2 regions of the Roseateles sp. NT4 genome follow, and region 1 is predicted to be linked to the other one. Evidence: predicted binding sites of a transcription regulator. Region 1 holds the regulator's gene; the other holds the start of a gene.
The links. The regulator HrcA, encoded in region 1, represses chaperone genes, less so after heat shock. The targets are predictions, from matches to a motif close to TTAGCACTCNNNNNNNNNGAGTGCTAA.

Region 1 (14,584 bases):
ATCTCGGCCACGCGGGCTTCGCCGGCCACCGGGGCGACCGAGCTGACGGTGCTCGTGCCCTGCATGGCCTTGGCGACGACGAGATGGCGGTCCGCGCAGGCGGCGACCTGGGGCAGGTGGGTGACGGCCAGCACCTGGCGCTGGCCGGTGGCCGAGTGGCCTAGCTGCTTCATCAGCCGGCCCACGGTCTCGGCCACGGCGCCGCCGATGCCGACGTCGATCTCGTCAAAGATCAGCGTGCCGGGTGCGTTGTCGGTCGCGGCCTGGCTGGCCGTCACGGCGATGGCCAGCGCGATGCGCGACAGCTCGCCACCCGAGGCCACCTTGGCCAGCGGCCGCGGCGTGCTGCCGGCATGGCCGGCAACGAGGAATTCGGCGGACTCTGCGCCAAAGCTCTGCGGGCCGTCCGTCGCGTTCAGCGCGATGTCGAACTGGCCGCCGGCCATGCCGAGCTGCTGCATGGCGGCCGTGACGGCGCTGGCCAGTTGAGGTGCGGCCTTCTTGCGCGCGCGGCTGGCGGCCTGGGCTTCGGTGTCGAAGGCCTGGCGTGCGGCGGCCAATGCGGCTTCGAGCTGGGCCGGGTCGCTGGCGGCATCGAGCTGGGCCAGTTCGACCCGCCATTGCGCCAACAGCGCGGGCAGCTCCTGGGGCTGGCGGCGGTAGCGGCGGGCCAGCGTCATCCAGGCCGACACGCGCTCGTCCAGGTCGGCCAGGCGGTTCGGGTCGAGATCGGTCTTGTGCAGATAGGCCGACAGCGTGTGGCTGGCGTCTTGCAGCTGGGCCTGCACGTCGCGCAGGGCCTGCACGGCGGGCAGCAGGCGGGCGTCGTGGTCGAGCACGCGCTCGAGCTGGTCCAGCGCGCCGCCGGCCAGGGACTGGGCGCTGGGTTCGGCCTCGTCCAATGCATCCAGGGCCGACTTGGCCGCATCGATGAGGGACTGGCCGTGCGACAGGCGGCCGTGCTCGGCGTTCAGCTCGTCCCACTCGCCTTCGGCAGGGGCCAGGCCGTCCAGCTCGCCGATCTGCCAGGCCAGGCGCTCGCGTTCGCGGAGCGCGTCGGCCTGCTGGCCCTGGGCCTTCTGCAGCGCCTCGGCGGCCTGCTTCCAGGCGGCGTGGGCGCGGGCGAGCGGCGCGGTGTCCAGGCCGGCAAAGCCGTCCAGCAGCTCGCGCACGGCGGCCGGCCGGGTCAGGCCCTGCCAGGCGTGCTGGCCGTGGATGTCCAGCAGATGGTCGGCCAGCTCGCGCAGCTGAGTGAGCGTGGCTGCACCGCCGTTGATCCAGGCACGGCTCTTTCCCGCGGCATCGATGACGCGGCGCAGCAGCAGCGTGGCGTCGGCCTCGAAGCCGGCCTCGTCCAGCCAGGCGCGCAGATGCGCCGGCGTGTCGAACTCGGCGCAGATCTCGGCCTTGGCCGCGCCCTCGCGCACCACGCCGGCGTCGCCGCGGCCACCGAGGGCCAGTTGCAAGGCGTCGATGAGGATGGACTTGCCGGCGCCGGTCTCGCCGGTCAGCACGGCAAAGCCGGGCTCGAAGTCGAGCTCCAGCGCGGGGACGATGACGAAATCCTTCAGGCTCAAGTGCCGCAGCATGGGTCAGGCTCTAACTAAACATACCAACGCAGTTTGCGTCGCAGGGTCGCGTAATAGCTCCAGCCCTTGGGGTGCAGGAAGCGGACTTGGTGCTGGCTGCGCCGCACGGCGATGGTGTCGCCGTGCAGCAGGCTGGCCAGGCTTTGCATGTCGAAGTTCACCGACGCGTCGCGCCCGGCGACGATCTCCATGCGCACTTCACCGAGGTCGGGCAGCACGATGGGTCGGTTGGACAGGGTGTGGGGCGCGATCGGCACCAGCAGCCAGCCGGCGATGCTGGGGTGCAGGATGGGGCCGCCGGCCGACAGCGCATAGGCCGTGGAGCCGGTGGGCGAGGCCACGATGAGGCCGTCGGCGCGCATATTGGCGACGAACTGCTCGCCGACCTCGACCTTCAGCTCCACCATGCCGGACGTGCCGCCGCGGCTGACGACCACGTCGTTCAGTGCCAGGCCCGAGAAGATGGATTCGCCGTCGCGCCAGACCGCGCCTTCCAGCATGGCCCGCGACTCGACTTCGTAGTCGCCCGCCAGCACCGGCGCCAGCGACTCGCGCCAGCGCTCGATCGGGATGTCGGTGATGAAGCCGAGGCGCCCCTGGTTGATGCCCACCAGCGGAATGCCGTGGCGGGCCATGTCGCGCGCAAAGCCCAGCATGGTGCCGTCGCCACCGATGACGACCGCCAGGTCGCATTGCCGGCCGAGTTCGTCATTGGACAGCGCGTCGTAGTCGGTCAGGCCGGTGTTGAGGGCGGTGTCCGCTTCCAGCGAGACGTCCAGCCCCTGGCTGCACAAAAACTGGGCAATCTCCTCCAGCACCGGCCTGATGCCAGGCGCTTGATGCTTGCCCACGATGGCGACATGTCTGAAGCGCTCGGCCATGCGGCAAATTACACCACAGGGGGTTTGCATATCCGGGGTGGAACAGCGCTGTCCATAGAATGCGGGCATGCTCGACGAGCGCTCCAAATCCCTGCTGAAAACCCTGGTCGAACGCTATATCGCCGACGGCCAGCCAGTTGGCTCGCGCACGCTGTCCAAAGCCTCGGGCCTGGAACTCAGCCCCGCGACCATCCGCAACGTGATGGCCGACCTCGAAGAGCTCGGCCTGATCGCCAGCCCCCACACCAGCGCCGGCCGCATCCCGACGGCGCGCGGCTACCGCCTGTTCGTCGACACCATGCTGACGGCCCAGCCCGGCCTGATCGGCGTCGAGACGGCCCAGCTGCAGCCCGACCAGCCCCAGCGCGTCATCGCCAGCGCGGCGCAGATGCTGTCCAACCTGTCGAGCTTCGTCGGCGTCGTCACGGCGCCCAAGAAGCCCAGCGTCTTCCACCACATCGAATTCCTGCGCCTGGGCGAGCGCCGGGTGCTGGTCATCCTGGTCGCCCCCGACGGCGATGTGCAGAACCGCGTCGTCTTCACGGCGCAGGACCTCAGCCAGGGCGAGTTGCAGGAGGCCAGCAACCGTCTCAACGCCGGCTACGCGGGCCTGACGCTGGAGGCCGTGCGCGAGCGCCTGCGCCACGAGGTCGACGCGCTGCGCGGGGAGATCGCCGGGCTGATGAGCGCCGCCGTGCAGGTCGGCTCCGAGGCCATGCAGCAGCAGGAAGAACGCGTCGTCGTCTCCGGCGAGCGCAACCTGCTGACCGTGCAGGACTTCAGCCACGACATGGGCAGTCTGCGCCGCCTGTTCGACCTCTTCGAGCAGAAGACCCAGTTGATGCGCCTGCTGGACACCTCCAGCCGCGCCGAGGGCGTGCGCATCTACATCGGCGGCGAAAGCCAGGTCGTGCCCTACGAGGAACTGTCCATCGTCAGCGCGCCCTACGAGGTCGACGGCCAGGTCGTCGGCACCCTGGGCGTCATCGGCCCCACCCGCATGGCCTACGACCGCATGATCCAGATCGTCGACATCACGTCGCGCATGGTCGGGCAGGCGCTGTCCCAGCGCTGAGCCCGGGCTGACTAGAATCCGCGCCTCCTCCCCGGGGGCCGTTAGCTCAGTTGGTCAGAGCAGAGGACTCATAATCCTTTGGTCATTGGTTCAAGTCCAATACGGCCTACCAACAAAATCAAAGACTTGCGCATGTTTTTCAGTTGTCGCGAGTCGTGAGTCTGGCGCCATGTAGCCGCCATGTAGCCAAATTGTCCAGCGCTCGTACATTGCTTGGGAGCGCCGGGTGAACTTGCCCTCGTCTAGCGCCCGCTTTCTGTCGAGTTGCCCCACTTGGGCGACGATTGAGTGCAGGGCGGATGCGAACTTCAAACGCCCCTCGGCCACGGCCGTACTTGCCTCCGGAAATCAAGCATCCGCTCCAGGCTGACCCGAGTCCTTCGACAATCGGACTGAGACTGAGTGCTATGGGGTTCAAGCGGTTCTTCGAATGCGCGAGAACCGTCGCTACTTCCCCATAATCGTTTCCCTCCACACCCACCGCATGGTGGATGCGGTATAGCGGCTCGGTGGCTCCGTCATTGGTGTTGATGTATTGGTCGCCACATCTAAGAAAGCACCATGTCACGAAGACGCAACCGTCTTTCGCCACCTTGATTCCGTGCCAGGAGCCAGCTCGAAGCTGGAATCCTCCAGATTCCGCCTGACCCCGCAAAAAGGGGAGGACCTTGATCGATTTGGACGTCCCTGGGCCGAATCAACTAGGCCATAACGCCGAGAGTTTGCTGAGGTGGTCGCCGTATCGAACGTCGTCAGAATTGGGGGGAACCTGAGTCTTTAAAGGAGGGAAGTATGACTTTGATTGCTGCGTTCGAGTTCCACGGTCAATCAGCGTTGATAGGCGACTTGCTGCTAACGCAGGACGGAAAATGGGGAAACCCACCGGCTACCCTGCCGAGTCGAGTTGACAACTTTCGCCCGCAACACAATTTCACAGTGGCGGGCCTTGAGCGCAAAATAGTTTTGATTAATGACCATTTTGCGTTGGCGTGGGCCTGTAACGATGTAAGGACCGCTCATCAAGTTATCGCCAAGATAAAGGAACTTGATAGAAACGGAACCCTCACATGGGATTCTATAAGCGACGCGATCGACTCCAACGAGAATTCAGACAAGGATCGACTTACCCTAATATTTCAACGTTTTGTTGATGGCAAGTTGGTGACGGGTAACTACGAGGCATACAGCCCGCCCGCGGAGAGATTTAAAACCTTCGCTAATGTTGTAGTGGCTGGCAGTGGTACGAACCACTTTATCAACCTACTTGGTATGCTCGAGGCGTCGGAAGCCGCTGAGTTTGAAAACTCTTCAGTCCCTCAGTACACGCCCTCTACCGAGGAGGTTAAACGAGCCAACTGGGAAGCGATGTGCACTCGCATGCTCGGTTTAATGACAATGTCCGAGCACCGGCAAGGTGACAGCGCTATGTCATTGGCTAAGCGGTACGGCGGCGGATACGAAATCGCGTATTTCGACGGAGAAAAATTCCGCCATTTCTCCGATTACTCTATTCAGCTTTGGGACGCGCAAGTAGACGGCGCGAATGTGTATGGCCCTCAGTTTCCAACGCTCATAACATCAACTCATTATCTTTTTGATCACCTCATCATAAAAGCTACGAAGCTGTTGTTTGGTGAGGATGGCCAAGTCAGTTCAAATCAGATCAACTTCGTTATAGCGCCCTTCGGGTCGCCGGGCTTTTCCGGCGACTGGGATGTCTTCGACCGTTATAGTCCGAGTGTTTTGGCTGTAGCGCACGTTATAGTGGTTAGGCTGAATGGCACCACCGAAAACTGCATATTGACCGAATGGGTTCCTGCAGGCGCCTCTCCGAGATCATCCGAAAGACTAATCGACGGGAAAATGGGTTTCTCGGTAGATAGATCGCTTCTACGGGAGTTCGCCACGGCCATGTTGAAACTTTTGCCGCCATGCTGAAGTTTCTAGCTCCTCTCGTATGCGAAACAGGAACGCCCTCTACCACTGAAGTAGGGTTGCGACCTTGCAATCTACGCGAAGACGTAGCCAGAGCCGATGATTGCAAGTGCTCGGTACCCGAGGCGTTAAGCAGGTAGGAGCCTGCTTTCGTTGATCCGTCGCTTCAAGGGATCGTGCTCGATACCCGGCCTGGCGGCTCGACTAGCAGTTGTGCATTCGACTCGGGCATCCGATGCTCGTCGCCATGAGCGAGCGGGACTACTCGATTCGTACAGTTATTGACACGAGTCCGAGGCGAAGCCGGCTGCGCCGTCTCCGCGATCTGGCTCCGCCAGTCGAAGCGCCGGGCCTGGACCTGCGGCCGCTCACTGCTCCAAACATGGCGCACGTATTCAACGATCCACGTGCGTAGGTCTGCGGTTTGCGTCGAAGCGCCCAGCGTCTCGACCCCGAAAGGCCGGGGCTGCATGGCATCGCCATAACGTCCCAGGTCGCTGGGCGCGCGCATGGCGAGCTTGATTGCGGCTTCGCGCCCGATGCCCATGCCGCCCTGCGCGCGGCAGTACGCCTCCCAAGCCACGGTCTCGCGCGCGTCACCTTCGCGTTGAATTTGCTTGTTGGCGGCTCGATGGGCGCGCTGCAAATGCTCCGGGGCTTCTTTCGGCAAGCAGGGAATGCGTCGCAGCTCGCGCCAAACGCCCACGGGAGGGCAGCCGATGGACTGGAACTGCCGAATGCCCCAGGGGGCGCACCAAGCCTCGACGCGCTTGGCGCTCTCGATGGCCAACTTGCCCTTGAGGTCGCCGCCATCATCAGTTTGCGTGCTGAAATGTTGAGCAGAAATCATTCACGGTCCGCATAGAGCACGTTTGGCATCTGAGGAGGCGAAGTTGCTGCAAAACGACTGGATTGAGAGCGTCAGAGGGCACTTCGCCATCGCTGCTGTTGGCGGATCCACGTTGATGAGTCAGTCTGGCGAAGGCCGAGTTGACCGCGCACGCTTGTTCCTCTTGAAGCATATGCCGCTAGCAAACCTAGCCTCACTCTCAGCGGACGAGTTCGCTCAAGCTCTGAACGCGAAGACCACCGCACTCGCAAAGGATCTGCCAAGGCCGGACGATGGAAAGCCGAACTGGGGTGCTGCACGGAAGGTCTTAAACATCTACCTCCGCATGTGCGTGATGAACAAGGACTTGCACCCGGCCTTCAAGCTCGCAGCCGTGGAGCCATTTCTAGAGGTGCCACTTGATCGTCAAGTGGTCGCAAAGCTCGACGCCGCTGGCGGAACTAAACACGCGAAGACATTCAAGATCAAGACCCTCTCCCCGGCCCTCAGCGCCGAGCTACAGGCAAACGCGCTCGCAGTTTCCAAGCGCAAAGGCCGACATCGGTACGAGCTCGATGTTCTGTACTGGAACCAGCAACCAGATGCCTAGCCCTTCGCTGGAGCCGACTCACGCCGGCATGGCACATGGCCCGCGAGGCGCTGTGGTTCATCATCCGCCTCACAGGCCAAGTTTCATACCGGCGCTCGCGGCTCAGCTCAAACGCTAGGCCCTACACCCATCCCATGCCCGATTCATCGACACATGGCGTGAGCACTGCCAAGGGCGTCTTGGTACTCGTTGCCGCTTTGCTCGTCATGGTTGCTTGCATGGTTGGCTACTGGTCGTACCCGTTCCCCAATGGGAAGTACCCTGACGTTTTGGGGTTCATTGCCTTGTTCTTCAAAGAAGCTCTGCTGCTGGCATTCTTTGCGGTCACCACTCTGTTTGTGCTCGTGGTGGCGTTTGTCGGCGCCGTGCTTCGGCTGGCATCTAGGCTTAGGGCCGCCATCCCCGTACTGGCTACACACCTTGACCATTGAATTGCCCCACGTGGACAAAGTCCCTCCAACGCAGCGGCTGCGGGTCATCGCTTCAATATTTGGCGTCACCCTTCTCGTCGCTCTAGTGACCGTTGTGGCGGCCATCGTCGATTCAGGCAAAGGCTTTTGGTTTCTAGCAATCGCTGGGTGCCTTTTTACCGTGCCGTTCGCGATCTCTGCCTGGCATGGCAACTTCTTCGGCAAGGACGATGGACCACGCACTCCCATGGAGTGGTTGCAATTCTTCGCTGGGAGCGCAGTCCTGAGCGGCTTCTTTGTGGCCATTGATGTTGCGATCAAGCATCCGGGGCTGAGTCTTGTATTTACGCTCGGAGCGCTGGCCATGACATTCATTGCGCTTCCGAGCGCCGCGAGGGCCTGGCTGCTGGAAATCCTTTCAGCGCGCGAGCGCCAGGCGGAAAGCGACGCGTCTTAGCTCCTCGCGCCAGCATGAGTCAGCCTGACGATACCCGGCCGCCACCAACCAGCACCGCCGGCGGCGGCCTGCTGTGCGTTGCCATCGGGCTCTATCTGCTTGCCGGAGCCGCGCGAGCCTTCTCCGGCATTTGGCCGTTCTTTCTGCCGCCGCAGTTGGACGCAATCGCCGCGTTGCTTTCATGGCTGCCTGAGCCTTACGGAACCTATGCGGCCGGCGCGGTGGTCGGGCTCTTGGGCATTGGTGCGGTTGCAGGCGGAATCGCTCTGTGGACCAAGCCCGCCATACGTACGGACGAGGGCTCGCCGAAGGCCTGAGAGCAGTCCGTTGCTCAGGCCACAGCGCGCAGCGACGTTGCGGCCTTGGTGGCATCGAACTCCACGCCCACAGACAGCACCGCCGGCGCGGTGAGACGCGTCGCGGCGATGGCCGCCGAGCCTGCCGCGCGCTGCCCGACAATCCGCCGCATGACGTCACGACCCATACCCGATGACCGCGGCGGCGAACCATCGCCGCGCGCCTCAGTGCTCTGGCTGACCGGCCTGCCCGGCGCCGGCAAGTCCACGATCGCACAGGCGGTGTGCCGCCAGCTGCGCGCCGCTGGGCAGGCGGCGGTCGTCGTCGACGGCGACGATCTGCGCCGCGGCCTGTCGAGCGACCTCGGTTTCTCCGACCGCGATCGCGCCGAGAACGTGCGCCGCGCCGCCGAGGTCGCGCGGCTCATGACCGACGCAGGCATCACCGTCGTCGTCGCCCTGATCTCGCCGTTCCAGGCCGACCGCGACCGGGCCCGTGCGAGGTTCGAGCCGGGGCGCTTCGTCGAGGTCTTCGTCGACACGCCGCTCGCGGTGGCGGAGGCGCGCGATCCGAAGGGCCTCTACCGGCTTGCGCGCAGCGGCGCGCTTGCGGGCCTGACGGGCGTCGACGGCCCCTACGAGCCGCCGGCGGCCCCCGAAATCGTCGTCCGTACGGTCGACGAGCCGGCCGAGCAGGCAGCGGCGCGTCTCGTCGCGAGACTGGCATGAATCGCCCCGTGTCGAGCGATCCGCTGCGCGGGCTCAAGCCTGCCGACGTGCAGCAGCTGCGCCGCGCCACGCAGGCGCTGGAGGCGGGCGACCGCACCTACGCGGAGCTGCTGCTGCTCGATCTGGCGCGCAGCGCGCCGGATCACCCGGAGGTCTTGCGTCTGCGCGCGGTCTGCCGCGCCGGCAACGACGACTGGGCAGGTGCAACGCAGGACCTCGCGAGCGCACTCGCGCAGCGGCCCGAGGACTTCGACCTCCGCTCGCAGCTCGCGGCCGCGCAGGAGCACGCGCACGACCATGCTGCGGTGGTTGCGACGCTGCGCGAAGGCGAGGCCTACGCGACGACGTCGGCCGACTGGCTGGGGCTGTCGTTCGAGCACGACAACGCCGGCGAGCCGGCGGCGGCGTATGGCGCCGTGCAGCGCGCCGTCGCGCTGGACCCGGCGGCGCCGCTCGCCCGGTTGCAACGCGCACGCTGCGCCACGGCGCTTGGCCATGGCGATGTCGCGGCCGCGGATTGCCGGCACCTGATCGCGCGCGGCGAGCTGGTCGCGCACGCGTGGTGGATGCTGGCCGACCTGAAGGTCGTGCCGATGACCGCCGACGAGCTGGCGCAGCTCGAGGCGAAGGCCGCCGCGCCGCCGGCAACGATGCAGGCGGAGGAGCGGTTGCTCCTGCGCTTCGCCCTCGGCCATGCGCTGGAGAGCGCGGGCCGGCACGCCGACGCGTTCCGGGTCCTGTGCGCGGCGAACGATGCGGCGCGCGCGTCGCGGCCGTGGGACACCGCGGCGTTCGCGCGTTATGTCGACTCGATCCGCGCCGCGTTCGCCGGCGCACCGCCGCCACCGCAGGACGGGCCGGGGCGCGAGGTCATCTTCCTCGTCGGACTGCCGCGGTCGGGGACGACGCTGGTCGAGCAGATTCTGGCGAGCCACTCGCAGGTCGAAGGCGCGAGCGAGCTGCCTTACCTGCCGCAGCTGCTCGACGCCGAATCCCGGCGGCGCGGCAAGCCGTTCCCGGCCTGGGTGGCCGATGCCAGCGACGCTGACTGGCGGCGGCTCGGCGACGCCTACTTGCGGGCGAGCGCGCGCTGGCGTGCCACCAAGCCGATCGCCACCGACAAGCTGCCCGAGAACTGGCTCTATGCCGGCGCCGTGATGCGCATGCTGCCCGGGGCTCGCATCATCGACTGCCGCCGCGACCCGGTGGAGACCGCGTGGTCCTGCTACAAGCAGCTCTTCGGGCCGGGCATGGTGCACTTCACGTACAGCTTCGACGGGCTCGCGGCGTACTGGCGCGCCTACGATGGGCTGGCCCGCTTCTGGGCCGAGCGCTACCCGGGCCGCTTCGTCGTGCAACGGTACGAAGACCTCGTTGCCGACCCGAACGCCGGCATCCACGCGCTGCTGGCCGCCTGCGGCCTGGACTTCGAGCCGGCCTGCCTGCGCTTTCACGAGACGGCGCGCGCGATCCGCACGCCGAGCGCGCTGCAGGTGCGACAGCCGATGCGCGTCGCGTCGACGCCGGGGCTGCGCTACGGCGCGCTGCTCGATCCGCTGCGCGATCGTTTCGCCGCGACGGGGGGCTGATCAGCCCGCCCGGTGGCTACAACGGGGTGCGGCTCAACCGCCGCCGCTCGCCCCACTTGCCGCCGGCGCCACCGTCTCCAGCCGCCACACGAACTCCCGTGTCTTCTGGCTGTAGACGGCCTTGCCGTCCTTGAGCGCCGGCACGAAGCGGCATTGGGCGGCGATGAAGCGGCTTTCGGTGTCGAGGATGGCCGACTTGCTCGAGCGCACCACTTCGGCACCGGTGACCACACCCTGGTTGGAGATGGTCAGCAACAGCAGCACGACGCCTTCATGGCCGGCCTGTTCGGCCGCCTTGGGATAGGTCGCGGTTCCGCACGTGCCGTCGATGAGCTTGGGCGGCGCATCCGGCTTCGGGAACTTCAGGTTGGAGACCGGCTGCGCCACAGAGGGCAGGGCGGCCAGGGCGAAGAAGGCGGCGCTCAGCGCGTCGAGCACATAGCTGGATTTCATGCGGTCTGTCTATCCACAACATTTGCTGGAGATTTGCTCTCATTCATGTTGCCATAGGCGCCTCTGGCGCTGCCGCGGCGAACAAGTCTGGGCGGAGCCTGCACGACACGGAGTTCCGTATGCTTCATCCCATCATCGAGTTGTTCGCCACCAAGGCTCAACGGCTTGAAGCGCAGGGCGACCCCGCCGGGCTGGACGATGCAATCGCGCACCTGGCGGCCTGGATAGAGCGATGTCGCAGCCGCCTGTCGGAGGAGGACATCGCGGTGCTGGGCGAGGTGGGCGCCCTGCTGTACCGCGAAGGCCAGCAGAGGCGCGGCCAGTAGGTGGACGCCTAGCTGCGGAACTGCTCGTTGCCCGCCACGCCCAGCTTCTTGACGTTGTGGCTCTGGGCCGAGGCCATCACGGCGGCGAAGGCGCCGTAGTCCGCCAGCTTGCTGGGCTTGATGTGCACCTCGGGCTGGGCGGCCTCGGCCAGGGCGCCCACCTGCTGCATCCGGGCGTCGACCTCGGCGCGGCTGGCCAGGACCTGGTTGTCCCAGTAGACCGTGCCGTCGAAATCGATGGCGACCATGTGCACGACGGGCCGGGCCTGGGTCTTGTCGCCAGGCCCGATGTTCAGGCCGATGGAATGCAGCTGGGCCGGGATGGTGATGATGAACATCACCAGCAGCACCAGCATCACGTCGATCAAGGGCGTCGTGTTGACGTCCATCAGAGTCTCGGCATCGCCGCTGCCCGGCATCGTTGCAATGTTCATTCCCATATCGGTCTCCCTCAGGTGGCTGCCATGCGTCCGCCGCGACTGGCGGTCGCTGAGGCCCATGATGCCCAGCAGGCGGCGGGAAGACAACCGGGGCCGGGAGCCTGTGGCGAAACGCCATCGCCGGGACTCTCAGGGGACGAAGCTGATCCTCAGCTTGCCATTCACCACCTTCACGTCGCGCACCGTCAACTTGGCCAGCGCGCCCTTGGTGGTGTGGGTGTCCAGGGTGTAGACCGGGTGCGACTTCAGCTGCGCGCTGATCAGGCTCGGCCCGCGCAGCTTGACGAGGGCGGCGTACTCCTCCGGAAAGCCGGCCAGCTCCAGCGTCGTGATCTGCAGGTCGTCGAGAAACAGCTGGCCCTGCTCCGGCACATAGCGCGGCCGGCCGGCAAAACCGACGCGGCCGATGCGCTCGCGCGTGCCCAGCACGACCTTGGCGTCGGCGGTGATGCCGATGTGGTCGTCGCCCTCGGTCAGCACGACGACGGGGTTGGACAGGTCCAGGCAGGCAATGAGGAGCTTGCAGTGGTGGGTCGGGAAGCGCGGCGCGATGCGTTCCTGCAGCTCGGCCCGCTCGATGTCGAGATGGCCGTCGGAGATGCGGCTGAGGACGGTGCAGGTGGCCAGCGAGACGGCGGCAACCAGCAGGGCAGCGATGGCGACGAAGCGACGGGTCATGGGGCTGAGTGTGACGCTTGCGCTCGCCCATGCCGCAGGTCACCGCGCCAAGCGCATATGCATCTGCGCAAAGCGGCGTTCCCTCTTTGCGGGTGGCTGCCTAGAGTGCCGGCCAATGACACGCCTGCTCACCTTCCCCGACTCCCAGCACCAGGTGCTGTCGATCCGCGCCAAGGCGCTGGTGTTCGACGACCCGGCGTCGCGCGCGCTGCTGGCCCAGGCCGAACGCGTGGCGGCGAGTGACGCCACCGTCCTCATCATCGGCGAGACCGGCACGGGCAAGGAGCTGATCGCCCGCCACATCCACAACAGCAGCGGCCGGCGCGGCCCCTTCCTGGCGGTCAACTGCGGCGCCTTCACCGAGCAGCTCGTCGAGGCCGAACTGTTCGGCCACGAGGCTGGTGCCTACACCGGAGCGACGAGCGCTCGCGCGGGCTGGTTCGAGGCCGCGGCCGACGGCACGCTGTTCCTGGACGAGGTGGGCGACCTGCCGCTGTCGGTGCAGGTCAAGCTGCTGCGTGTGCTGCAGGAGCGCCAGGTGGTACGCATCGGTTCGCGCAAGCCCATCGATGTGCGCGTGCGCCTGGTGGCTGCGACCAACGTCCGCCTGGAGCAGGCCGTGGCCGCCGGCCACTTCCGCGCCGACCTCTACTACCGCCTCAGCGTCGCCACGCTGCAGTTGGCACCGCTGGCCCAGCGCCCGGGCGACATCCTGGCGCTGGCCGAGCATTTCATCGAGGTCTACAGCCGCCGCCTGGGCCTGGCCGATGTGCGGCTGGGAAGCGACGCGCGCGAGGCCCTGCTGAGCTATGCCTGGCCCGGCAATATCCGCGAGCTGGAAAACGTCATCCACTACGCACTCATCATCTGCCGCGACGGCCGCGTGACGCGCGACGACCTGCAGCTGCATGCGGTGGCGCGTCCGCAGATCGCAGCGCCCGTGGTGGCTGCCCCGGTCGTCGACGAAGAGGAGGTGCTGGAGCGCGTCTTCGAGCGCCTGTTCGACGAGGCGCCGCAGGCCCTGCACGCACGTGTCGAGTCTGCGCTGATCCGCGCGGCCTACCGCCACTGCCACCACAACCAGGTGCACACGGCGGCACTGCTCGGCATCACGCGCAATGTGCTGCGCACCCATCTCAAGCGCCTGGACCTGTTGCCCCTGCCGCGCGCCACGCCTGCGCGCATCTCTCACGATGTGGTGCACGACGTGGTGCACGAGGTGGCGCACGAGCCCAGCCACCAGGACGTGCGTCTTCACGCCGCAGCATGAGCTAACGCGAAAAGCTTAGTTCGCGCTCCGGCGGGCGCTGCGCACACTGCCCCGGTCCCCCAGATTCAATCCCACCAAAGCCGATGAACACCTCCATCTTTGCCCGTCGCGTCCTCGCGCCGCTTGCCCTGCTCCTGGTTGCCGGTGCCGCCCATGCCCAGGGCGACAACCCCTATGGCATCGCCTCCGTCTGGGAGAAGGCCGACGCCATCACCAAGGCCGTGCTCTTCACCCTCGTCGCCATGAGCGCGGGCAGCTGGTACGTCATCATCACCAAGCTGCTGCAGCAGGCCCGCCTGGGCGCCCAGGCGCGTGCCGCGCAGAAGGACTTCTGGAGCGCCGGCACCGTCAAGGCGGGCGCCGAGAAGCTGTCCGAGAAGAGCCCCTTCCGCTACATCGCCGAAGCCAGCCTGGAGGCCACGCAGCGCCACCACGGCCTGCGCGCCAAGGTCGACTTCGCCGACTGGGTGGACCTGTCCCTGCACCGCGCCACCGAGCGCGTGCAGCGCCAGCTGTCCACCGGCCTGAGCTTGTTGGCTACCGTGGGTTCCACCTCGCCCTTCGTCGGCCTGCTGGGCACGGTCTGGGGCATCTATCACGCGCTGACTGCCATCGGCGTGGCCGGCCAGGCCTCCATCGACAAGGTGGCCGGCCCGGTGGGCGAGGCGCTGATCATGACGGCCATCGGCCTGGCCGTCGCCGTGCCGGCCGTGCTGGGCTACAACGCGCTGCTGCGCCGCAATGCCCTGGTGCTGGACGAGGTGCGCGACTTCTCCGGCGAGCTGCATTCGGTGCTGCTGGGCTCGGGTCATGAAGAGCCTGCCGCCACCGAGCAACAGCCCGTCGGCCTGACGCCCGCGCTGGCCTGAGCAGAAACGAGAACAAGCCGTGGCCATCCAGCTTGCCCAAGGCGCCGACGAGGCGGTCTCGTCCATCAACACGACGCCCCTGGTCGACGTCATGCTGGTGCTGCTCATCATCTTCCTCATCACCATCCCGGTCGTGAACTTCTCGGTG
Region 2 (14,584 bases), on a different contig from region 1:
CGGCCCTCGCCGCCGGCGTCTCCGGTGAGCGGCGGGAAGCGCTGCTGGCCAATCTGGGCGGGCTGCGCCTGCGTGAGGGGCGGCATGCCGAAGCCGTCCAGGCCTACCGTCAGGCGCTGCAGGATGAGCCGGCGTCGCCTCGCGCGCTGGGCCATCTGGCGCATGCGCTGAAGCAGCAGGGCCGGCTGGACGAGGCCGATGCCGTGCTGAGCCGCCTCATCGAACTCGAGCCGGCACTGCCGACGGCACGCAGCGACCGCCTGCTGCTGCGCGCCTATCGCCAGCGGCATGCCGACGAGTCGGCCGCACTGCGGGCCGAGGCCCTGGCTTTGGGTGAGGTGGTGGCGGCGCCGGCCGTGGTGCGGCCGCTGCGTGCGCCAGGACCGCTGCGCGTCGGCCTGGTGTCGTCCGACCTGCGCAGCCATCCGGTGGGGCGGCTGGCCGAAGCCTGGCTGCCGGCGCTGGCGCGGCGCTGTGAGCTCTTCGTCTACGCCAGCCAGAGTGCCGACGACGCCGTGACACAGCGTCTGCGTGCGGCCGCGCCGCACTGGCTGCAAGTGGGAGGATGGGATGACGAAGCCCTGGCCCAGCGCATCGCGGCCGATGGCATCGACGTGCTGGTCGACCTGAACGGCCACACGGGCGGCCATCGCCTGGGCGTGTTCGCGCGCCGGCCCGCGCCGCGGCAGTTCAGCTGGCTGGGCTATGCGGGCAGCACCGGGCTGGCAGCCATCGACGGCTTCATCGGCGACCGCTGGCTGCTGCCGTCGGGCGCCGAGGCGGGTTTCGTCGAAGCCCTGCACCGCTTGCCCGACAGCTTCACGGTCTATGCGCCACCGGCCGAGGCGCCGGCGGTGACTGTGCGCGAAGGGGCGCTCCGCTTCGGCAGCTTCAACGCCCTGCACAAGCTCAATGACGAGGTGCTGGCGCTGTGGGCGCGCGTGCTGGAGGCCGTGCCCGGCAGCCGGTTGCTGTTGAAGACCTCGGGCCTGCAGCATGAGGCCGGGCGCGCCGCGCTGCTGGAGCGCTGGCCGGGCGATGCATCGCGGCTGGACCTGCAGGGGCCGGGTTCGCTGGCCGACTACTTCACTGCCTTTGGCCAGGTCGACATCGCCCTCGATCCCTTGCCCTATGGCGGTGGCATGACGACGCTGGACGGGCTGTGGATGGGCGTGCCGGTGCTGACCCTGCCCGGGGCAGCGCCGATCTCGCGCCAGGGGCTGAGCTTCCTGCAGGCCCTGGGTCTGGCCGCGGACTGGGTGGCGGCGGACGAGGCGGACTATGTGCGCCTGGCGGCGCGCTGGGCCGCCGATCGGCCGGGCCTGGCCATGCTGCGCGCCGGCCTGCGCCAGCGCATGGCCGCCAGCCCGCTGTGCGACACCGAACGCTTCGCCGCAGCCTGGCTGGCCGTGGTGCAGGCATGATGCGCGCCGTCACCACCTGTTCCTCGCCCATGAAGCGTCGCCTCCTCGGAATCAGCCTGGCCTGCGCGGCCACCTTCGTGCATGCGGATGAAGCTGCCCCTGCCAAGCCGGACCTGCCGCTGTGGGAGCTGGGCCTGGCCGCCGGCACGCTGTCCCAGCAGGCCTACCCGGGTGCTGATCAGCAGGTCAGCCGCACGCTGGTGCTGCCCTATGTGGTCTACCGCGGCAAGGTGCTGAGGGCCGACAACGAGGGCGCGGGGCTGCGCGCGATCCGCACCGAGAGCTTCGAGCTGGACGTGTCGTTCGCGGGCTCGCTGAGCGCCGGCGGCAAGTCGCTGCGGGCGCGCGAGGGCATGGCGCGCCTGCCGTCGCTGGTTGAATTCGGGCCGGTGGCGCGCTGGTATCTGAACGGCCGCGACGCGGCCAACCGCCTGAGCTTCGAGGTGCCGGTGCGCGGCGTGTTCGAGGCCAGCGACCTGCGCCACCACCGTGGCATGAGCCTGGAGCCCGAGCTGTCGCTGGAGCGGCGCCAGCTGGCGGGCTGGAGCTATGGCGTCAGCGCCGGCCTGCTGTTCGGCGATCGCCGTCTCGGGTCGATGTACTACACCGTCGAGCCCGGCGAGGTCCTGCCGGATCGGCCGGCCTATGCGGCCCGCTCGGGTCTGATCGCATGGCGGCTCAAGGGCGGCGTGTCGCATCAGCTGACGCCCGATCTGCGGCTGTTTGCCATCGGCCGCATCGACAGCGTGGCGGGCGCGGCCAACCGCGCCAGCCCGCTGGTGCGCCAGACCACCGGTGCCACCGTCGGCATCGGCCTGACCTACACGCTGACGCGCTCGGCGGCGCGGGCCACGAGCGACTGAGTTTCAGAAGCCAAAAGAAAAGGGGCTGCTCGCGCAGCCCCTTTGTCATTCCAGCGAATGGATCGCCGGGCGAGGACTTACATGTCCATGCCACCCATACCACCCATGCCGCCCATGCCACCCGGCATGCCGCCGCCGGCGGCTTCTTCCTTGGGGGCCTCGGCAACCATGCACTCGGTCGTCAGCATCAGCGAAGCGACGGAGGCGGCGTTCTGCAGGGCAGTGCGCGTCACCTTGGTCGGGTCCAGGATGCCCATTTCGATCATGTCGCCATAGGTGTCGTTGGCGGCGTTGAAGCCGTAGTTGCCCTTGCCGGCCAGCACGGCGTTGACGACGACGGAGGCTTCGCCACCGGCGTTGTAGACGATCTCGCGCAGCGGGGCTTCGATGGCCTTCAGGACCAGCTTGATGCCGGCGTCTTGATCGGCGTTGTCGCCCTTGATCTCGCCAGCGGATTGCTTGGCACGCAGCAGGGCCACGCCGCCACCGGCGACGATGCCTTCTTCAACGGCGGCACGGGTGGCGTGCAGCGCGTCTTCCACGCGGGCCTTCTTTTCCTTCATCTCGACTTCGGTGGCAGCACCGACCTTGATGACGGCGACGCCGCCGGCCAGCTTGGCCACGCGCTCTTGCAGCTTCTCGCGGTCGTAGTCGCTGGTGGCTTCCTCGATCTGGATGCGCACTTGCTTGACGCGGGCTTCGATGTCGCCTGCAGCGCCGGCGCCGTCGATGATGGTGGTGTTTTCCTTGCCCACTTCGACGCGCTTGGCCTGGCCCAGGTCAGCCAGCGTGACCTTCTCGAGCGAGAGGCCGACTTCTTCGGCGATGACCTTGCCGCCCGTCAGGATGGCGATGTCTTCCAGCATGGCCTTGCGGCGGTCGCCGAAGCCAGGAGCCTTGACGGCGACAACCTTCAGGATGCCGCGGATGGTGTTGACCACCAGGGTCGCCAGGGCTTCGCCCTCGACTTCCTCGGCAATGATCAGCAGCGGACGGCCGGCCTTGGCGACGGCTTCCAGCGTGGGCAGCAGGTCGCGGATGTTGGACACCTTCTTGTCGTACAGCAGCACGAAGGGGTTGTCCAGGATCGCGGATTGCTTTTCCGGGTTGTTGATGAAGTAGGGCGACAGGTAGCCGCGGTCGAACTGCATGCCTTCGACGACGTCCAGCTCGTTGTTCAGGCTCTTGCCGTCTTCAACGGTGATGACGCCTTCCTTGCCAACCTTGTCCATCGCGTTGGCGATGATCTGGCCGACGTCGGCATCGCTGTTGGCGGAGATGGTGCCGACCTGGGCGATTTCCTTGGAGGTCGTGGTGGCCTTGGAGGCGGCCTTCAGCTGGGCGACCAGGGCTTGCACAGCCTTGTCGATGCCACGCTTCAGGTCCATCGGGTTCATGCCGGCGGCCACGTACTTCATGCCTTCGCGGACGATGGCTTGAGCCAGCACGGTGGCGGTGGTGGTGCCGTCACCGGCGTTGTCAGAAGTCTTGGAAGCGACTTCCTTGACCATCTGGGCGCCCATGTTCTGGAGCTTGTCCTTGAGCTCGATTTCCTTGGCCACGGACACGCCGTCCTTGGTCACGGTGGGAGCGCCGAAGGAGCGCTCGAGCACCACATTGCGGCCCTTGGGGCCCAGGGTCACCTTGACCGCATTGGCCAGGATGTTCACGCCTTCAACCATGCGGGCACGGGCCTCGCCGCCAAAGATCACGTCTTTTGCTGCCATTTGATTCTCCGGATACTTAAATTGGGGTCAGAGTCGAATTCTCTGAGTCAGTTGGGGACAGAGCTCGCGCTGCGCGCTTCGGTCTGTCCCGCAAGCCATTACTTCTGCACAACCGCGAAGAGGTCTTCTTCGCGCATGACCAGCAGTTCGTCGCCGTCGACCTTGACGGTCTGGCCGGAGTACTTGCCGAACAGGACGCGGTCGCCGACGACCACGTTCAGGGCCACGAACTCACCCTTGTCGTTGCGCTTGCCCGGGCCGACGGCCAGGACTTCGCCTTGATCCGGCTTCTCGGCGGCGTTGTCGGGGATGACGATGCCCGAGGCGGTCTTGGTTTCTTGCTCCAGACGGCGAACGATCACGCGATCGTGCAGGGGGCGCAGCTTCATGGAATCTCCTTGAGAGTTGGAACTGGAGCGGCCGTGACATCGCGGCGCGCTGAAAAAAGGGGCCCTGGAATCGGCCCGATTTCGTTAGCACTCGAATGCGTTGAGTGCTAGCAGACACGCATTATAGGGACGGAGGATGTCGATTCAAGTCCTGCCGCGCATGGCCTTTTTCTTGCCCCAGCTTGCCGGCGAAGGTCGGCCGACCGGGCTGAAAAGCCTCAAACCCCCAGCCGCAGCTGCCGCCGATCGGCCTTCCTGAGGCTGCGTGGCGAGCAGCCGAATTCGCGGCGGAAGGCCTTGTTGAAGTTGGACAGGTCGGCCCAGCCGGTGTCGTAGGCCACGTCGGTCACGGGTTGGCGGGTGTCGCGCAGCAGGCGCAGCGCATGCATCAGTCGCATGCGCATCAGGTACTGGTGCGGCGTCACGCCGATGGACTGGCGGAACACCCGCAGCAGATGGAAGGGGCTCAGGCCGGCGGCCTGGGCGACCTCATCCAGGTTGAGGGCCTCGGCGCTGCGCGCCTCGATGCATTGCGCCGCGGCACGGGCGCGCTCGTCCTGGCGCGGCATGGCGGCCGGGGCCTCGCCGTCCAGCAAGGCTCGGCGCACCTGGGCCACGATGGACAGCGCGGCCTCTTCCAGTGCAAAACCCTCGCCGGCATCGGCGTCCAGTGCGCGGAAGAGTCCGGCCACGCGGGGCGAGGGCGGCAGGCAGGCCCGCTCAAAGCGGGTTCTGGCGCCGCCCTGCCCCAGGGCTTCGAGGCTGTCGTCCAGCAATTCCGCCGACAGGGACAGTACCGTGCAGTCATCGCCCGTGCCATCGCTTTCCTCGTGGGAGCAGGCATAGCCGTCGCCGGTATTGCCCAGCATCAGCCAGCCGGGGCTGAGCACGGCGCCGCCGGCGCGGGTGCGGTAGGTGAACTGGCCGCGGTCCACCAGCGTGATCGAGAAGGCCGCGTGTTCCTCGTCCTGGGCACGGTCGTGCGCACCGGCACGGCACTGGCAGTGCATCAGCTTCAGGCCGCTGCCGCGCTGCCTCGGCAGGTAGGCGCGAGCCGCGGCCGGCAGGAGCGCAGGGGAGGTCATGGCGGCATCTTAGCGATGGGTGCATCGCAGTTTTTGCCAAGTTTTTTGATGCCCTGATGCCTAGTCTGCGCGGCATGCCAACCCTTTCGCCGGAGATCTCCATGACCGCTTCAGCAGCCTTGCTGCATCGCCTGCACCAGGGCCCCGCTCCCCTGGTCCTCGTCAACGCTTGGGACGCCGGCAGCGCGCGCCTGCTGGAGCAGGCCGGCAGCGCCGCCATCGCCACCAGCAGTGCCGGCATGGCCTGGTCGCTCGGCTATGCCGATGGCGAGCGCCTGCCGCGCGCCAAGCTGTTGGCCGCCGTGGCGCGCATCTGCCGCGTGGTGAGCGTGCCCGTCACCGTGGACATCGAGCGTGGCCAGGGCGCGACGACCGCCGAGGTGCTGGACTTCGCCCGGCAGCTGGCGGCCCTGGGCGTGGCCGGCCTCAATATCGAGGACGGGCTGGGCGCCGATGGCCTGCCGGTCGGTCCGCAGATCGCCTGCGAGCGCATCGCGGCGCTGCGCTCGCTCGGCCTCTTCATCAACGTTCGCACCGACGTCTTCCTCGCGCCTCTCACCGACGCTTTCGACGATGGGCTGCGCCGCGCGCGCCTGTATGCCGAGGCCGGCGCCGACGGCATCTTCGTGCCCGGCCTGGGCGATGTGGGGGGCCTGGCCCGTCTGGCCCGCGCCATCGACAAACCGCTGAACGCCTATGCCGGCTACCCCGGCGCGCCCAGCGTCGCGGCCCTGGCAGCCGTTGGGGTGCGCCGCGTCAGCCTGGGCTGCGCGCCGGCGCAGGCTGCCTACGGGCTGCTGGGCCGTATCGCCGCGCAGACGCTGCAGCAGGGGCGCGTCGATGAGCTGGCCGGCATGGCCGCGGTCGACGCGATGAATGGGTTGTTCTCATGAAGCGCCTGGTTCTCTGCCTGCTCGCCGCGCTGGCCCTGAACGCGCGGGCCGCCGACCATCTCGACACGCCCACCGTCATCGCCGACCCCGCAGCCGACATCGGTGATCTCTTGGCCTGGACCTCGGCCGACGGCAAGCGGTTGAACCTGGTCATGGACATCGTCGGCAAGCGCTTCTCCGACCAGGTGCAATACGTCTTCCATGTCGACAGCGGCGCACGGGTCGGCGCCACGGGGGCGAGCACAAGGCTGGTCTGCCAGTTCGATACGGCCGGCCTGGCCGAATGCTGGGCCGGTTCGCGCGATCGCTTGAAGGGCGACGTGGGCAGACCCAAGGGGCGCGTCAGCCGCGACGGACGCATGCGCGTCTTTGCCGGCCTGCGCGACGACCCCTACTTCAACAATGTGCGTGGCACCCGCAGCGCGCTGAACGCCGCGGGCGACGCGATCCGGGCCGGCCAGGCCCCGCAGGATGCCAGCGGCTTCCGGCGCTTCGACGCCGAGACGCTGAAGCGCATTCCTATGCTGTGGCAGCAAACCCAGGGTGGCCCGGCGCGCAATTTCCTGGCGGGCTGGACGACCTCGGCCCTGGTCGTGTCGGTGGATCTCGAACTGGTCAACGCCGGCGGCCCGCTGCTGGCGGTCTGGGGGCGAACCGAACGCCGCCAGGCCGTGCCGGCCGACCAGGGCATGCCGCCGCCCGGCCCACCCATCGACCGCATGGGGCGGGCCCTCACCGGCAACGCCCTGCTGGCCACCGTCGGCGAGGACGACATCGCCAACCTGCTGAAGGAGGCCTACAACCGCGCCGACCCGGCCGGCTGGCCCGGCTTCGCGACCGAGATAGCCCGCAACCTGGCGCTGTACGACAGCTTCGACGGCGTGGCGGGCAACCAGTGGCTGGCCGATGCCGCCGACGCCTCACCCAAGCGCTACCAGCGCCTGGCCGAGCTGCTGGCCGACGACCGCCTCTGGGTGGACAGCCGCCAGACACGCTGCCTGCATTACCTCGCTGTCGAGCGCAGCGCCTTCGGCCCGCCGCTCGCGGATTGCGGGGGGCGCACACCGCTGCAGAACGTCAACGCGGTCTTCCGCTCGCTGCTGATCCGCGGCACGCCCGATGTCGCCGACGACGGCGTCACCCAGGACGATCGCGAGCACTCCACCGTCGACTTCCCCTTCCTGTCCCCGCCATGAAATTCCTGTCCCTGATTGCCGCCGCCTGCCTGCTGGCTGGCTGCGCCACAACCGAGCCCCGTGCCACGACGGATGGCGCCATCGCCCTCGCCAATCTGGATCAGCAGATTCAGCAGCAGGGCGACGATCCCGCTGCGCTGGAGCTGTGGCTGCTGCGCCTGCAGTTCAGTGCCGACTACGCCCTGCTGGACCGCGCCGCTGCCATCGCGAAGACCGACGCCGACGGGCTGCGCCGCGCTCAGGCGTTGATGGCGGCTCACCGCTTCACGGCGGCCGGGGCCGAGCTCGAGGCGGCCCAGGCCACGCCGGCCCAGCGTGCGCCGTGGTGGGTGGCGACCGGGCGCGCCGCCCTGGCCTTGCCGAGCCTGCAGGCGGAAGCGGCGCGACGCTCCGGATTTGCCAGCCTCTGTGCCCTGGCCCGGGCCCAGGCTGCCTTGGGAGAACTGGAGGATGCAGACCGGTCCTACGCCCAGGCGCTGCAAGCGCTCGACACGACCCTGCCTTTCCCGGCCGCAACCATCGCCTTTGCACGCGGGCTGATGTGGGCGGAGCAGGGGGGCGATGCGGCGCGGGCCGCGACCTTCTACGCCGAGGCGCTGCGCCTGGTGCCTGCCTACGCGGCAGCAGGCATCCACCTGGCCGAGCTGGACATGGCCCGCGGCGACCTGGCGGCCGCGCAAGCCCGGCTGCTGCCCGTGGTCATCCACACCGACGAGCCCGAAGCCCTGGCCCTGCTCGGCGAATTGCATGCCCGCCAAGGCCAGGAGGCTCGCGGCCGGGATGAGATCGCCGGTGCGCGGCGCCGCTACGAAATGCTGTTGAGCCGCCACCCCGAGGCCTTTGCCGACCACGCGGCCGAGTTCTACCTCGGCCCCGGCCGCGACCCGCAGCGCGCCTGGACCTGGGCCCAGGCCAATCTGCAGGAACGCGCGACGCGGCGGGCCTATCTGCTGGCCATCCGCGCGGCCGAGGCCCTGGGGCGGACCGGCGAGGCCGAAGCCCTGCGCGGGCGCATGAATGCCGCTCACGCGCCGCGCGCGGCCTGAATATTTGGATGCGGGATGTCGATTCGAGCCCCCACCATCCGTCGTCCTGGTACACCCACCCAGCAGGCCACACCATGACCCCCACGATCACGGCATTTGAACGTTCACCCGACGGCGGCAAGGGGCTGGCGCGCGACACGCGCGTCCGCTGGGCCCTGGAGGAACTGGGCCAGGCCTACGAGGTCCGTCTCGTGTCCTTCGGCGCCATGAAGGAGCCGGCGCACATGGCGCTGCACCCTTTCGGCCAGATTCCGACCTTGCAGGAAGACGGGCTGGCGCTGTTCGAGACCGGCGCCATCGTGCTGCATCTCGCCCAGCAGCATCCGGGGCTGTTGCCGGAGGACACCCAGGCCCGTGCCAGGGCCGTCAGCTGGATGTTTGCCGCGCTGAGCACGGTGGAGCCGCCCATCCTGGAACTGACCATGGCCCGATTGTTCGAGCGCGACAAGCCCTGGCACGCCGAGCGCTTGCCGATCCTCGAGGCCCGGGTCCGCACGCGGCTGGAGCAGCTGTCGGCACGGCTGGGCGATGCCGAGTGGCTGGACGGGGCGTTCAGCGCCGGCGACCTCATGATGGTGCATGTGCTGCTCAGGCTGCGCTCCACGGGCCTGCTCGACGAGTTCCCGCGCCTGGCGGCCTATGTCGCGCGCGCCGAGGCGCGGCCCGCCTACCAGCGGGCCTTTGCCGCCCAGTTGGCGGTGAACACCCGGCCAGCCTGAAAAGAAGATGGGGCGGCCGGCCCGTTCCGGCCGACACACCCCATCCCTGGCTCAGGCGGCCAAGGCCGCCCGCGCCGGCACTTCGGCGTAATGGTCCAGCTGCATCGTGAACTGCGCGCGGCCCGAGCTGAGGGCGCGCAGATGGCCGATGTAGCCGAACATCTTCTCCAGCGGCACATGCGCCGTCACGACGACCGCGTTGCCGCGTGCATCCTGGCCTTGCACATGGCCGCGCCGGCGCAGCAGGTCACCAATGACGTCGCCCAGGGCCTCGGCCGGCGTGATGACTTCAACGGCCATCACCGGCTCCAGCACCACGGGCGAGGCCTTCAGTACCGCTTCGCGCAGCGCATGCGCCGCCGCCAGCTCGAAGGCCAGGGCCGACGAGTCGCGCACATGGGCGCTGCCGTCGACCAGCGTGGCCTCGAAGTCCACCAGCGGGTAGCCCGCGAACGGACCCGCTTGCGCAGCCTTGCGAATGCCCGCTTCGACCGCCGGGATGAACTCGCGCGGAATGGCGCCACCCACCACGGTGCTGGCGAAGCGGATGCCGCTGCCGCGAGCCAAGGGCGCCACGCGCAGCGTCAGCTCGGCGAACTGTCCGGGGCCGCCGCTTTGCTTGCGGTGCAGGTGATGGACCTCGGCCGCTGCCGCGATGGTCTCGCGGTAGGCGACCTGAGGACGGCCCACCTGCACTTCCACGCCGAAGCGTGAGCGCAGCTTTTCCACAGCGACTTCGAGCTGGAGCTCACCCATGCCGGACAACAGCGTCTGGCCCGAGTCGGCGTCCTGGCGCAGGCGCAGGGAAGGGTCCTCGCGGACGAGCACACCCAGGCCCTTGGCCAGGGCCGCGGTGCCTTCCTGATGGCGCGCTTCGATGGCAACGTCGATGACGGCCTCGGGCACGGCGATGCTTTCCAGCACCGGCGCATCCTTGGTGGCAGCCAGCGTGTGGCCGGTCAGCACGTCCTTCAAGCCGACGACGCCCGCGATGTCGCCCGCGACGAGTTCGTCGCGTTCGACGCGCTGGTCGGCATGGATCTCGTACAGCCGCGCCACGCGTTCTGCCTTGCCGGTGCTGGCGTTGAAGACCGTGTCGCCGCGCTTGAGCGTGCCGCTGTAGACGCGCACGAACACCATGGCGCCGTGGTCGTCGGCGGTCAGCTTGAAGGCCAGGGCCGACAGCGGACCGTGGGTATCCACCGCACCGGGTGCTTCACCGGGCGCGGGCAGATAGGCCAGCACGGCATCCAGCAGCGGCTCGACGCCGCGGTTGCGGAAGGCCGAGCCCGCCAGCACGGGTACGAGCTCGTTCGCGACGGTGGCGGCACGCAGGCCGGCGCGCAGGGTCTCGACCGACGGGCTCTCGCCGCGCAGCCAGGCGTCCAGCAGCGCGTCGTCGCGTTCGACCACGGCTTCGACCAGGCGCGCGCGGGCCGCCTGGGCGGCACTCATCAGCTCAGGAGGAATGTCGGCCACGCGCAGGGGCGCCTTGGCATCGTCGCGGTCCCAGATCAGGGCCTGCATGGCGAGCAGGTCCACGACGCCGCGGAACTCAGCCTCGGCGCCGATGGGCAGCTGCAGCGGCAGCACGCGCGCACCCAGACGCTCCTGCATCATCGAAACGACGCGCAGGAAGTCCGCACCGGTGCGGTCCAGCTTGTTGACGAAGGCGATGCGGGGCACGCGGTACTCGTCGGCGAGGCGCCAGTTGGTCTCGGTCTGGGGTTCGACGCCGGCCACGCCGTCGAAGACGACGACAGCACCGTCGAGCACGCGCAGCGAGCGCTTGACCTCGATGTTGAAGTCGATGTGCCCGGGCGTGTCGATCAGGTTGATCTGCGTGCCCTGCCAATGCACGGTCGTGGCCGCGCTGTGGATGGTGATGCCGCGTGCGCGTTCCTGGGGGTCGTAGTCCATGACGGTGTTGCCGTCGTTGACGTCGCCGATGCGATGGTTTTCGCCCGTGTAAAACAGGATGCGTTCGGTGGTCGTGGTCTTGCCGGCGTCGACGTGGGCGATGACGCCGATGTTGCGCAGGTTGCGAAGGTTGTTCGATTTCGAGTTCATGGTGGATTCCTGATGCGGTGACTGTTGCCAGCCCCCGGTGGAACCACCTGGCAGGGCTAGCGCAAAGGCAGGACGCCGAAGCGCAGACGCGACAAAGCCGCGCTCCGGCGCTCGGGAATCGTGGCGATCAGCTTGTCGAAGGTGCGGGTACGCATGGTTTGAACTCAGGGATCAGAAAAACAAAACCCCGGGAGGTGCGAGCCTGCCGGGGTTGCTGTTGGCTGAACCGGAAGGCTTTGCGCCTTCCGAACACGGTCGAAGACGCCTCAGGGAGTGATGCGGGCTTGGGCCGTGTGGTTGAGCTTCATGATGGGCGCAATTATCGATGCCTGGAAATGTCGGGTCTGTTGTGGGGCTTTCAAGCCCGCAGCAGCGGCGTGGCCGCCAGCTGGGCCGTCGTCGCGTTGCGGTAGGGGGCGCAAAGCTGCTCGACATAGGCCTGGTGGCTGGGCAGGCCGGCGACGGTGCGCGAGACCTTGGTGTGGATGTCGCCGAGGAAGTTGCTCAGCTCCTGCTTGCCCATCAGGTCGGCCACGGGGTGGTAGCTCTGGGGGATCAGCCCCTGGCCCATCATGACCTGGACCCAGGAATTCTCGGCGAACAGCTCATCACTGGGGCGGAAGACGCGCCCGCTCTCGCGGAACATCTCGATGCGGTGCTTGAGCGTGGCGGGCACTTCCATCGTGCGCACATGGTTCCACAGGCTGGAGTCGCTGCGCTCGGTGACGTGGTAATGCAGGATGATGAAGTCGCGGATGTGAATCAGCTCGCGCTCGCATTGCAGGTTGAACTCGGCCACGTCGGCGGGGTTGATGCCGCCGGTGGGGAAGAGCTGCATCAGGCGGATGGCGGTGCGCTGGATGAGGTGGATGCTGGTGGATTCCAGCGGTTCGATGAAGCCGCTGGCCAGGCCGACGGCAATGCAGTTGCGCTCCCAGACCTTGTGGCGCTGGCCGGGCGTGAACTTGAGGACGCGCGGCTGGATCAGCAGTTCGCCCTCGACGTTCTTCTTCAGCACCTCGGGCGCGTCGGCGTCGCTGAGTTCCTTGCTGCTGTAGACCAGGCCGTTGCCGACGCGGTGCTGCAGCGGGATGCGCCATTGCCAGCCGAAGGGGTGGCAGATGGAGCGCGTGTAGGGCCAGGCCTCGCGCACCGAGGCCGTCTGCACGGCGACGGCGCGGTCGCAGGGCAGCCAGTGCGACCAGTCCTCGTAGCCCACGCCCAGGGCCTCGCCGATCAGCATGGCGCGGAAACCCGTGCAGTCGATGAAGAGGTCGCCGTCGATGCGGGTGCCGTCCTGCATCTTCAGGGCGGTGATGTCGCCGTCCTTGCCCTGCGGGCCGTCCATCAGCACGGCCGCGATCTTGCCCTCGATGCGTTGCACGCCATAGCTCTCGCTCATGACGCGCAGGTATTTGGCGTAGCGGCCGGCGTCCAGGTGGTAGGCGTAGTTCAGGCCGCTGCGTGGCAAGTGGGCGAAGCGGTTGGCGTAGGCCGCCACCGTTTCCGGGTTGTAGTCGGTGTAGGTCTTGGCCAGGCCTTCGGCGCGGCCCTTGAGCCAGAAATGCTGGAAGCCGGCGCTCCAGTGGTCGTTGCCCGTGCTGCCGAAGGAGTGGAAGTAATCCTGGGCTATGTCCTTCCAGCCCTCGAAGGCGATGCCGAGCTTGAAGGTCGCGTTGGTCGCGGCCATGAACTCGGCCTCGTTGATGCCGAGCAGATTGTGGAAGGTGTGCAGCGCGGGGATGGTGGCCTCGCCGACGCCGACGGTGCCGATCTCCTCGGACTCGACCAGCTTGATGTCCAGGCGCTTGCCGAGCAGCTTGCTCATCAGCGCGGCCATCATCCAGCCGGCAGTGCCGCCACCGGCGATGACGACGCGGTTGAACGGTGAGGTGGAAGTGTTCATCTTTTCAACTGTGTCAAAAGTTGCGCGCGAGCCTGGCGCGACAGGGTGTCGTCGATGGGGCCGAGCAGGCCGCGGGCGGCCTCGGGGATGTGGGCCCAGGTCGTGTCGTCGGCGTCGAAGACGAAATGCTGGAAATGGTGCTGCCAGACGCGGCGCTCCTTCTCGGGCAGGTCGCGCAGCGTCATCAGGGCCAGGCGCAGCGTGGCCAGCGGCGAGTCGACGAAGTCGGGCGTCTGCCGCCACCAGGCGTTGATCAAGAGGTTGACCGGCTCCAGCCCCTCGATGTGGTGGAACCACATGCTGGGAATGAAGATGGCGTCGCCGGGGCCGAGCTCGGCCACCATGCCGGCCTCCAGCGCCTGGGCAAAACGCGGGAAGCGCTCGAAATCGGGTTGCTCGAAATCCACCAGGCTGACGGGCTGTCCGGCCGGCGTCGGGTCCAGCGGCCCCATGTAGAGGTTGGCGATCTGCTCGGGCGGGAAGACCGTGAAGCGGCGCCGGCCCGCGGCAACGACGGCGAGGTTGTCGGGCAGGTCGTAATGGGCAGCGATGCGGGTGCGGTTGCCCAGCCACAGGCTGATCAGGGCGTCGCGCTCGCCCAGGCCCATGGCGTTGACCTCCAGGAAGCCGGGCAGCACGGCGTCCACCGTCGTCGAGCCGACATAGAGGGCCGGTGGCTCGGGCGTTGCTGCCAGGCCCAGCAGGCCGCTGAGGACCTGGTCCAGCGTCGCGCTGTAGCGCGAGAAGTTGAAGCCGGTGAGGCTCTCGTCGGTGTAGAAGACGCGGCCGCGGGCTTCAGGGGCCAACTGGAAGAGGCCGATGCGCATGCCCTGGTAGAAGCCCATCAGATAGCGGGCCAGGGCCTCGTCGGACTGGCGTGCCGCCTGCACCACCGGCCAGTGGGCGAACCCGCCGCGCACGACATGGGGGCGGTCGCCGGTCAGCAATGCGGCCGGCAGCTTGTTCGGGTCGAAAGGCCCGTTCCAGTCCGGTACTGCTTGCATGTTCAGATCCGGCTGTGTCGCTCGACCAGGCCTTGCAGTTGCTGAAGCGACGCGATCTGCATGTACATGGGCAGCAGATGGCCTTCGCGCGCCAGCGTCTCCAGGGCTGCACCGGGCAGGGCGGCCAGGCGCTCCTCGTGGATGGTGAAGAGGCCTGAAAGGCGGCTGCCCGGTTCCCCGCTCGCCGTCTCGATGTCGATGACAAAGGGCTCCAGCAGCTGGTGGCGGGTCAGTGCGTCGATGAAGGCCGGCAGGTGCTGGG

Region 2: a site for HrcA is predicted at 4,488-4,514, ahead of ACS5PN_RS19720 (co-chaperone GroES). Genes of this name have one in related genera too.

The regions. Positions count from the first base shown of each region.
Region 1 is NZ_JBPZGZ010000008.1:90,450-105,033, reverse strand. It holds gene recN (DNA repair protein RecN) at 1-1,589, opposite strand, end outside; gene ACS5PN_RS30560 (NAD kinase) at 1,604-2,470, opposite strand; gene hrcA (heat-inducible transcriptional repressor HrcA) at 2,538-3,545, shown strand; tRNA gene ACS5PN_RS30550 (tRNA-Ile) at 3,581-3,657, shown strand; gene ACS5PN_RS30545 (hypothetical protein) at 4,338-5,483, shown strand; gene ACS5PN_RS30540 (hypothetical protein) at 5,647-6,330, opposite strand; gene ACS5PN_RS30535 (hypothetical protein) at 6,374-6,919, shown strand; gene ACS5PN_RS30530 (hypothetical protein) at 7,054-7,350, shown strand; gene ACS5PN_RS30525 (hypothetical protein) at 7,340-7,786, shown strand; gene ACS5PN_RS30520 (hypothetical protein) at 7,801-8,103, shown strand; gene ACS5PN_RS30515 (hypothetical protein) at 8,118-8,255, opposite strand; gene cysC (adenylyl-sulfate kinase) at 8,254-8,811, shown strand; gene ACS5PN_RS30505 (sulfotransferase) at 8,808-10,400, shown strand; gene ACS5PN_RS30500 (energy transducer TonB) at 10,434-10,853, opposite strand; gene ACS5PN_RS30495 (hypothetical protein) at 10,973-11,179, shown strand; gene ACS5PN_RS30490 (ExbD/TolR family protein) at 11,188-11,619, opposite strand; gene ACS5PN_RS30485 (DUF1439 domain-containing protein) at 11,749-12,297, opposite strand; gene ACS5PN_RS30480 (sigma-54 interaction domain-containing protein) at 12,413-13,567, shown strand; gene ACS5PN_RS30475 (MotA/TolQ/ExbB proton channel family protein) at 13,651-14,436, shown strand; gene ACS5PN_RS30470 (ExbD/TolR family protein) at 14,456-14,584, shown strand, end outside.
Region 2 is NZ_JBPZGZ010000003.1:175,426-190,009, forward strand. It holds gene ACS5PN_RS19705 (O-linked N-acetylglucosamine transferase family protein) at 1-1,424, shown strand, start outside; gene ACS5PN_RS19710 (MipA/OmpV family protein) at 1,454-2,287, shown strand; gene groL (chaperonin GroEL) at 2,365-4,014, opposite strand; gene ACS5PN_RS19720 (co-chaperone GroES) at 4,113-4,403, opposite strand; gene ACS5PN_RS19725 (helix-turn-helix domain-containing protein) at 4,622-5,488, opposite strand; gene ACS5PN_RS19730 (isocitrate lyase/PEP mutase family protein) at 5,590-6,381, shown strand; gene ACS5PN_RS19735 (hypothetical protein) at 6,378-7,577, shown strand; gene ACS5PN_RS19740 (hypothetical protein) at 7,574-8,623, shown strand; gene ACS5PN_RS19745 (glutathione S-transferase family protein) at 8,698-9,342, shown strand; gene fusA (elongation factor G) at 9,394-11,412, opposite strand; gene ACS5PN_RS19755 (tryptophan halogenase family protein) at 11,771-13,318, opposite strand; gene ACS5PN_RS19760 (cupin-like domain-containing protein) at 13,315-14,322, opposite strand; gene ACS5PN_RS19765 (SapC family protein) at 14,325-14,584, opposite strand, start outside.